3 regions of the Clostridium sp. USBA 49 genome follow, and region 3 is predicted to be linked to each of the others. Evidence: predicted binding sites of a transcription regulator. Region 3 holds the regulator's gene; each other region holds the start of a gene.
What was found. Region 3 encodes Rex, which represses fermentation and respiration genes when NADH is low (regulators of the CRP and FNR family bind a similar motif). Its sites were predicted from a motif close to ATTGTTAANNNNTTAACAAT; they were not measured.
Positions count from the first base shown of each region.

Region 1: a site for Rex is predicted at 1,345-1,364, ahead of B5D11_RS10980 (sn-glycerol-1-phosphate dehydrogenase). Genes of this name have one in related genera too.
Region 2: a site for Rex is predicted at 1,817-1,836, ahead of B5D11_RS06995 ((2Fe-2S) ferredoxin domain-containing protein). Genes of this name have one in related genera too.

Region 1 covers NZ_FUYD01000014.1:32,723-36,021, reverse strand. The annotation lists gene B5D11_RS10980 (sn-glycerol-1-phosphate dehydrogenase) at 1-1,289, opposite strand, end outside; gene B5D11_RS10975 (glycoside hydrolase family 65 protein) at 1,437-3,299, opposite strand, start outside.
Region 2 covers NZ_FUYD01000005.1:153,005-156,303, forward strand. The annotation lists gene B5D11_RS06990 ([Fe-Fe] hydrogenase large subunit C-terminal domain-containing protein) at 1-1,513, opposite strand, end outside; gene B5D11_RS06995 ((2Fe-2S) ferredoxin domain-containing protein) at 1,531-1,776, opposite strand; gene B5D11_RS07005 (MFS transporter) at 2,820-3,299, shown strand, end outside.
Region 3 covers NZ_FUYD01000004.1:89,580-92,878, forward strand. The annotation lists gene B5D11_RS05530 (iron-containing alcohol dehydrogenase) at 51-1,217, opposite strand; gene B5D11_RS05535 (redox-sensing transcriptional repressor Rex) at 1,451-2,092, opposite strand; gene abc-f (ribosomal protection-like ABC-F family protein) at 2,522-3,299, shown strand, end outside.

The sequences.
Region 1 (3,299 bases), on a different contig from region 3:
TGTAAAATCCCATAACGTTTTCTTATATCTTTAGCTGCAATAAAACTTTTCTTAAACATTTCTTTATCAAATCCTAATTCTGAAGGATTATAAACTGCTCCTGTATCTTTCATAATATTTCTTATTGTATCTGCACTTGGCAAAAATAAATCACAAATTTCTTTAATTTTATCCCAATTATCAACTATTTTTTTAAAATTTTTCTCTCTTTGTTTTTCATCAAAACATATACATTCTTCTTTAAATTCAATAATACTTGGTGCTATTTTACCATAAACATCATTAATTCTTTGAATCCACTTATCTTTAGTAAAATATTTATACTCTCCTGAAGAATATATATTTTTTATATCAAGTGCACTTAAATATTTATAGGCTTGAGTAATAATACCAACCCCTATGCCAACATTATTTCCATGAAGATATTCAGAATTTTTACCTTCGTTCATAAAAATAGTTTCCCAGCAATGAGAAAGATGATGTTCCTCTCCTGAAGCAGGTCTTGATGTGCCACACATTCCAATAGCTAATCCAGAGAGAATTAATGCTTCAGTTATGCTTTTAATAGAATTATTATCTCTTTTTTGTATTCCATTTGAATATTCTATACATTTTTTTAAAGCTTTTATTGTTATTTCCGATATTAAATTACAAAAATATTCATCATTTAGAATTTTAGAAAGCTGCCAATCAGCTAAAGCTGTGTATTTTCCTAAAATATCACCTAATCCTGCTAATAGCATTTTCATAGGTGCCTCTTTTAAAATATCTATATCAGCTATAATTGCATTAGGATATACTGCATTTAAAGTTGTTTTAACTCCATTTACTACTAAAGGAGAAACTACAGAAGCATACCCATCCATTGATGGTGCAGTACATACAATTATATATGGAATTTTTAATTTGTAACTTAAAAATCTGCATAAATCGTTTATGGTTCCAGAGCCCACAGCTAAAATAAGTTCAGCATCGTAAGGAATTTCAATAAGCATTTTACCTAATGCTTTTTCATCAGCTATAAGATGTTCATCTTGAAAAATTAACTTAGTTATATCAAATTTTTTATTTAATTTTTCTTCTACAATATTCCCTGCTGCTTTATATGTATTTTTATCTTCTACAATAAAAATTTTTTTAATATTTAGTTCATCTACTATATTAGTAAGTTCATTTATTGCTCCATTCCCAATTTTTATATTTTTAATTTCTACACTGTGTCTGTGCCCGCAAGAACAATCGAAACATATTCCCGCCATATCCTCTACTTCCATAGATAATAAATCCATAATAACCCACCTCATTAAATAATTTTAATATCTAATTTACTTTATTTGTTTATACTTTAATATTATTTTAACATTTTTTCCATCAAATTCAATGATATAATCTTAAAAAATAAAGGGCTGCATATTTTGCATACCCTTTTATTTTTATTAAATATCTATTGTGGTTTCTCCAATGATATTATATATTTTATCTTTTACTTTTAAATTTATATATTCATTTGATTTCACATTTATGGTAGTTTTATCCTTTTGCATATAGACTTCTATAAGTGCATTTTTGTATAAAAATTTAAACTTAAGATTTTCCCAATTTATAGGAAGTTTTGGATTTAGATAAATGTAATCTTCTTTTATTCTAACTCCTGCAAATCCATAAATTATTGCCATCCAAGTACCACCCATATTAGCTGTATGTATACCATCTTTAGTGTTCCCATGGGTATTATCTAAATCAAGTCTTGCTGTTTCTATAAAGTAATCATATGCTTTTTCCATATACCCTAATTTAGCAGCCATAATGCTATATATAGCACATGATAAAGAAGAATCATGAGTTGTTATTTTTTCATAATAATCATAAGAATTTTTTATAATTTCAAAATCTGCCTCATCTTCTACTAAAAAGTGTGCAAGAACTGTATCTGCCTGCTTTAATACTTGATATCTATAAATAGTTAAAGGGTGATAATTAAGAAGCAGTGGATACTTATCTTTAGGTGTATTATCAAAATCCCAAACAGCTTTTGATAAAAATGTATCATCTTGAGCTGCAATATTATATTCTTCATTATATGGCAGATACATAGCATTACAAGCTTTGTTAAATATTTCTATTTCTTCTTCTTTTAAATTTATTTTAGAAGCTAATTTATTTAAAGTTTCTTCATGATCATTTTTTAATAAATTATATAATTTTACTGCCCATTTTAAATTATATTTAGCTATTACATTTGTATAATAATTATTATTTACAATAGCTGTATATTCATCAGGTCCTGTTACTGCATCTATTTTAAATAAACCTTTATCAAAATGCCCTATTTCAATCCATATTCTTGCTGTTTCAAATATAACTTCAGCTCCAAATTCTTTTATAAAATCAATATCAGAAGTTACTAAATAATATTGAATATAAGAATATGCAATATCTCCATTTATATGGTATTGAGCTGTTCCAGCTGGAAAATAAGCTGAACATTCTTCACCTGTTATAGTTCTCCATGCATAAGCAGCTCCTTTTTTGTGCCCTAATTCCTTTGCTCTTTTTCTTGCAGAGTCTAAAATTGTATATCTATATCTTAAAAGCTGCTTAGAAAGTTTAGGATTACATAAAGTGAAAAATGGAATAATATAAATTTCACTATCCCAAAAATAATGACCTTCATAGCCCTCTCCGCTTAATCCTTTTGCACATATATTGCTTATGGAATCCTTACCAACAGATTGAAGAAGCTGATATAAATTATATCTAATTCCCTGCTGAAGTTTTTCATCTCCATTAATCTCAATATCTGCAATATTCCAAAATTCATCAAGATAATTTTTTTGCTCTTTTAAAATAACTTCAAATGATTTTTCCCCTACATTTTCTATTATATCTCTGCCACAGCTTAAAACATCTTTATATCTTCTTGAATCAGTATAAACATTATATTTAGTAAATTCTATTTTTTGATTTCCTTTTGATACTATATATATAGCTTTTAAATCTTTTGCTCCTTTTTCTATTTTAAATTTATAATCTGTATTAAATTTATGTATGCAGGTAACTGCTGTAGAAAGTTTTGAATTTTGAGTTTGGGCTTCTATCTGCATAATTTCATTATTCATATCTATATTGATAGATTTTACACTTAATATATTGGCATGTCCTCCTGATATGCGAGGATCTTTGTCATCTGTATAATTTGAAACATCTCCATTAATTCTGGATTCAACTGTTATTTCATCATCAAAATTAATTTTTTCTATTTCATATTTTATTGCAAACAATTCCAATTGAGTTAAAGA
Region 2 (3,299 bases), on a different contig from region 3:
TTATTGCTAAAAATAAACATTGCTTTTGAAGATATATTATATTTTCCAGTACAATTAAATCTTGATTTTCAAAAAAAATTCTTCTGCCTATTATATTTTTTTTAGTTTCTTTAACTTTATAAAAATCACTATCATCCATAATTAGACAAATAGGTTTACCTATAATATCTTGATATTTAATATTAAACATTTTTTCAGAAGCTGGATTAAAATCTTTAATAAGAAAATCTTCATCTAAAGTAAATATTGCATTTGGTGAAGTTTCAAATACTACATTTGCTATACTTTCTGCTTTGTTTCTTATATAATGTATACACATATTTATTTCAGCCATTCCATCTAATACTGCTTGAGCTTTTTCTCTGCATGTATTATAACCACATACCCCACAATTAAGCTCATCTTTAGGACTAAATTTACCCATTTTTTTCAAAACTTCAGAAATATTCTCTTGAGAAAAATTAGTTTTACATAAAGTTCTAGTTTTAAATGTCTTTGAAAAGTTTATATTTACATCTGTGTTTAAATAATCAGGAATATTTTTTGTAGAATTTTCTTTTATATATTTTTTTACATTTCGCTGCCTTGTAAAAAAGTCCAATTCATTTTTAGGCATAGCAGGACCATTTATACATCCTCCTCTACAAGCGAATGCTTCTACAAAAACTTCACTTATATCATTTTCTTCCATTGATTGAAAAAGCTGCATACACTTATCTACACCATCAGCACTAATAAAATCGTAATTAAAGTTTTTATTTTTTATAAGTTCATATTTAAGCTCTCCCATTATAGGAAAATTCTTTCCAAAGGTTTTAGATGATTTATCAAAATTCATAGGTTCAAGGGAAGTTATATCTATATTTTCTTCTTCAAGCCATTTATAAATTTCATCAAAAGTTAAAACTGAATCTATAATTCCTACATTATCTTCATCAATGCTTTCAAATTTTTTAGAATAACATGGACCAACAAATGTTATAAAGCAATTTTCATATTTTTGTTTCAATATTTTTCCAAGAACAATCATAGGTGAATCTACTGGTATTAAATATTTTGAAAGTGATGGATAATAAGTATTTATCAAATAATTTATAGAAGGACAACTTGTGGTAATATAATTTTTCATATTTTTTGAAAGAGCATATTCTTTATAAAGCTCAGTAACTATTTCTGCACCTAAAGCTACTTCAAAAATTTTGTTAAAACCAAGAGATTTAAGAGCTGCTGCAAATTGTCCTGAGGATTTTAAGTTAAAAGCTCCAGCAAAGGAAGGAGCAACAGCTGCTATTACAGTTTTGTCTGATTTTATAGAACTTTTAATTTTATATACATCTGATTTTATATGTCTTGCATTTTGTGGGCAGACTATAAGACATTGACCACATGTTACGCAACGTTCATTTACTATTTTAGCTTGATCATTTTTTATTCTAATTGCTTTTACAGGACAAGAACGAAGACATTTATAACAGCTTCTGCAATTTGCTTTTGTAAAATTAATTAATTCCATAATAAAACCACCATTTCTTAAATTTTTGTAAGTACCTGTTCTTTTAAGAATTCAGGTACACCATCTGCTTTTAGAGAAAGTACAGGTCCATCATCAATTTTTACAGATACTGCATTAGTACAATGCCCAAGGCAAAATGAAGCTTTAAGTTCTACTTTATCTTTTATATTTAATTTTTCTATTTCGTTTTGAAGTGAAGAAATTACATTATAAGCCCCTTTTAAGTGACAAGCACTACCAATACAAATACTTATAGTAACCATAAAAATCCTCCCAAATTAATCTTTTATATAAATATAACACTTTGTTAAAAAATTATCAACTAAAACAATTTCATTTTGTTAATAAAATACTAAAATTTTAACTATAAAAATTTAAATATAAAAAATAAAACTCCTAAAAGAAGCTTTCATTTAGGAGTTGAAAGAAAATCAAAGTATTTGTTATGTTATTATCATATAATTTTGTAAATACTTTAAAATCATTATAAATTGAAACTTATACTAATCCAAAATATTTCTCAAAAAACTTCGTTAACTTTTCAATAATTCCTTGCTTTTTAACAGCCCTGCCGCCACCAAAGCGTGAAATAGGAGGCATAATTTTATCAATGGTAGTACCTTTTAAAAAAAATTTAAGCTAATTGTATTTATGTGAAAAAATAATTGTAAATCACTATAAATATTGCCAAATTATATTTTTTTTGATATGTTTAAGAAATACATGATTAATATTAATGAGTGCTTTATTTATGAAAAAAAACAGATTATATGTCTTATTTTAGTATTAGTGGTAATCGGTGTTGGTTACACTTTGCTTAACACCTTACATTTGATGTCCAGGTATCAAATGATACAAATGAAAATATAGAAGGGCTAAAGATTGAAATTAATGGATGGGTTATAATAAATTGGACAATACCAATTTGAATATGATGATAATGAATTACAGAAATCATTCATCAGTATTTTTAAACACTTAAATTGGGAAACAAAAGAAATAAAATTACAATCCTTTCAGAATAGGCAGCTGGATTTTGAAGATAATATTTTAATATATCATCAGAAGGAAATCACGCATTTGATTTAAAATCAGGAGGATGCACTTTTGTTTTTCATGCTGTCCAATTCAAAAATAATGAAGCTATATCATTAATTAAGATGCCTATGAATTTTAATATAGTAAATTTGTTTCGAAATAAATTTGATGTTATAAAATATAAAAATGATATTTGGCTAAAAATGGATAATATTATTTTCTTTAGCTTAGCAAATATAAAGTAATCAGCTAAATTTGGAGGGGAACAATGAGTAAATCAAATAAAGTAATTAAATTTTTCTATCTGTATGCAGTATTTTCCAATCTCCTTTTATTTTTACCTGTACTGCTAATGATATATACTAAGAGAAATATTACATCTAGCGATATGTTATTAATAGAGGCTTGTTATTATTTTACAATATTTTTGTTTGAAATTCCCACTGGCTTTATAGGTGATAAAATAGGTCATGATAAATTGGTTGTTTTAGGTTTAATTGGAACAACTGTGTCTTATGTAATTTTTGCTTTTTCATTTAATTTAGTAATGATAATAATATCACAAGTCTTATTAGGTATATTTGGTTCATGTATAAGCGGATCAGATTATAGCAGCTTAGCAACTTATTTAGAAAAGAAAGGTGAAAAAGATGGAATGGAATATCAAAATAAGTTATATAGATTAACAACAATAGGTACGCTTATAAGTTTTGTTTTTTCAGGAATAGTATATAAATTAGATTCAAAA
Region 3 (3,299 bases):
TTAAAACTCTCAAGCATTACTATGCAAGAGAGCTTTTTATTAAAATTATTTTAAAAATTTACTTTTTTCCCTTCAAATGTACAAATAAAAAGTTCTTTCATTTCTTCATTTGATATTTCTCTTGGATTTGATCCTGTACATGCGTCCTTAACAGCATTTTCAGCTATTCTATCTACATTTGCATAAAAATCTTTTTCACTTATTCCATATTCTTTTAAAGTTTGAGGAATGCTCATTTCTTTATTCATTTCTCTAATCATATTAGTTAAAGAATCTACTAATTCATCTTCTGTGTTACCAGAAAGTCCAATATTTTTAGCTATTTGTGCATATCTATCTTTACAAACTTTTTTATTAAAGTCTATAACATAAGGAAGATATATAGCATTTGCACATCCATGAGGAATATGAAATACAGCTCCACTTTTATGTGCCATACTATGAGTTATTCCAAGTAATGCATTAGAAAAAGCCATACCAGCTAAGCATTGAGCAATATGCATTTCTTCTCTAGATTTTTTATCACCATAAAATGATTTTATTAAATTTTCCTTAATCATAGTAATAGCCTGCATTGCAAGTGGATCTGAAAAGGCAGATTTTAATGAAGCAACATAAGCTTCAATAGCATGAGTTAATGCGTCCATTCCAGTATGTGCTGTAAGCTTTGCTGGCATTGTTTCTGCCAAAGATGGATCTACTATAGCTACATCTGGGGTTAAATTAAAATCAGCCAACGGATATTTTATTTCAGTTTTATAATCGGTTATAACTGAAAAAGCTGTAACTTCTGTTGCTGTACCACTTGTAGATGGTATAGCAGCAAATTTTGCTTTTTGTCTTAATTCTGGAATTCCAAAAGGAACTACTGCTTGTTCAAAAGTAAAATCTGGATATTCATAAAATATCCACATAGCTTTAGCTGCATCTATTGGAGAACCTCCACCTATTGCTACTATCCAATCAGGCTCAAATTCTCTCATAATCTTTGCACCTTTCATAACTGTTTCAACAGACGGATCAGGTTCAACTCCCTCTATAAGTTTAATTTCAAATCCACCTTCTTTTAAATAAGATATGGTTTTATCTAAAAAACCAAATTTTCTCATAGAACTTCCGCCGGTAACTACAACTGCCTTTTTACCTTTTAATGTTTTTAAAGCTTCTAGAGAATTTTTCCCAAAATAAATATCTCTTGGTAAAGTAAATCTATTCATCTAGCATTCCTCCTGTTTTTTATATTTGATTGATATTTTTTTAACAATTTTATTCTAACACATTTTACTTTCTTATAAAAGTACTATTTATGAAATATTTGTTAAAAGTATAAAAAAATCAAAAGCCATAGATAAAATTAGAAAAAATCTTTTTATATATATATGGCTTTTGATTTATTAAATTATACAAATATTGGTTTTAAACAATTAATTAAATGACATTATATTAACAATTATTTATCACTTTTATCTTTTAATAAATAAGTAAGAGTCATAAGATGTTCGCTTAAATGAACATTTTCAACTACAACATTTTCTGGAACTACTAAATCAGTTGGTGCAAAATTCCAAATTCCTTTAACTCCACCTTCTACAAGAGTATCACATATTTTTTGTGCACTTGCTTTAGGTACACATATTATTCCTATATCTATTTTGTTATTTTTAAGAAAATCAGGTAAATTATCTATATCATCAATTTCTACGTCTCTTATTTTAATACCTATTAATTTTGGATTTGCATCAAAAATTCCTTTTAAAGAAAATCCTAATTTTTCAAATCTTGTATAATTTGCAATAGCTTGACCTATATTACCTGCACCTATAATAACTGTGTTGTAAGATCTAGTAAGTCCTAATATATCACTTATTTCATTATATAAATCTTTTACATTATATCCATATCCCTGCTGGCCAAAATCTCCAAAACAATTTAGATCTTGTCTTATTTGGGACGCTGTAAATCCTATTTTTTCACCAAGTTCTTTAGATGATATTCTATCAACATCATTTTTCATCAATTCTTGCAAATATCTATGATATTTTGGCAACCTTTTAATAACTGCCATTGATATATTGCTTTTTTTCTTTTCCATAACCGCACCTCTCTTTTTATCTATACATTAATAGTATGACTTAAATTATATTTACTGTCAATATTTTAACATATTTCTAAAGTTTAAAACATCTTTGTTATAATTAATACTACAAAAAAATTTACATTCATAGTAGAATATAAATTATGTATATTATGTATACATACAAATTTGTTATTAAATATTATTTTTAAATATAAAATATATTTAAAATACATTTTGATTATATTCTTTTACATTATCACAATATTCAAATTCATTTTTAATATTTATTAATGCTTGGTTTCACAAATCAAGTATTTTATCATTTAATATTATACTTATTTTTTAAAGATATAAATATCAAAGCCTTTAAATTTTATGAAAATATATTTTTTAGAAACAAAATATAACATTAAATTTAACAAAACATTTTAGGAAGGTGAAAAAATGATAGTTTTAAGTTGTAAAGATATTCATAAAAGTTATGGTATAAATGTAATTATAGATAAAGTTACTTTTAATATAAATGAAGGAGAAAAAGTAGGTTTAATAGGAGCTAACGGTGCAGGTAAAACTACTCTTTTTAAAATTTTAGCAGGTGAACTTGAAGCAGATAGCGGAGAAATTTTTATAGATAAAAATAAAAAAATTGGCTACCTTTCTCAACACCTTTCTCTTGAAAATAACAATACTATATATGAAGAATTATTAAAAGTATTTAAAGATTTGATAGAATTGGAAAATAGAATTAAAGAACTTGAGATAAAACTAAATGAACCTTACGATAGGTCTAAAGAAGAATATCATAAAAAAATAATAGAACAATATACAACATTATCTGATATTTATAATAATCGTGGAGGTTACACATATAAGGGAGAAATTAGCAAAATATTAAAAGGTTTGGGGTTTAATGAAGAAGATTTTAATAAAAACATAAATATATTAAGTGGAGGTCAAAAGACAAGAGTTGCTCTTTGCAAACTTCTTCTTGAGAGTCCTGATATACTTTTTCTTGATGAACCTACTAATCATCTTGATTTAGATGCTATTGAATGGCTAGAAGAATATCTAAAATCTTATAAAGGTACAATTATAATAATATCTCATGATAGATTTTTCTTAGACTCTATAACTACAAAAACTCTGGAAATGATAAATGGACATATAAATACTTATAATGGTAATTATACTTTCTTTGTAGAACAGAAAAAGAAAAATTATG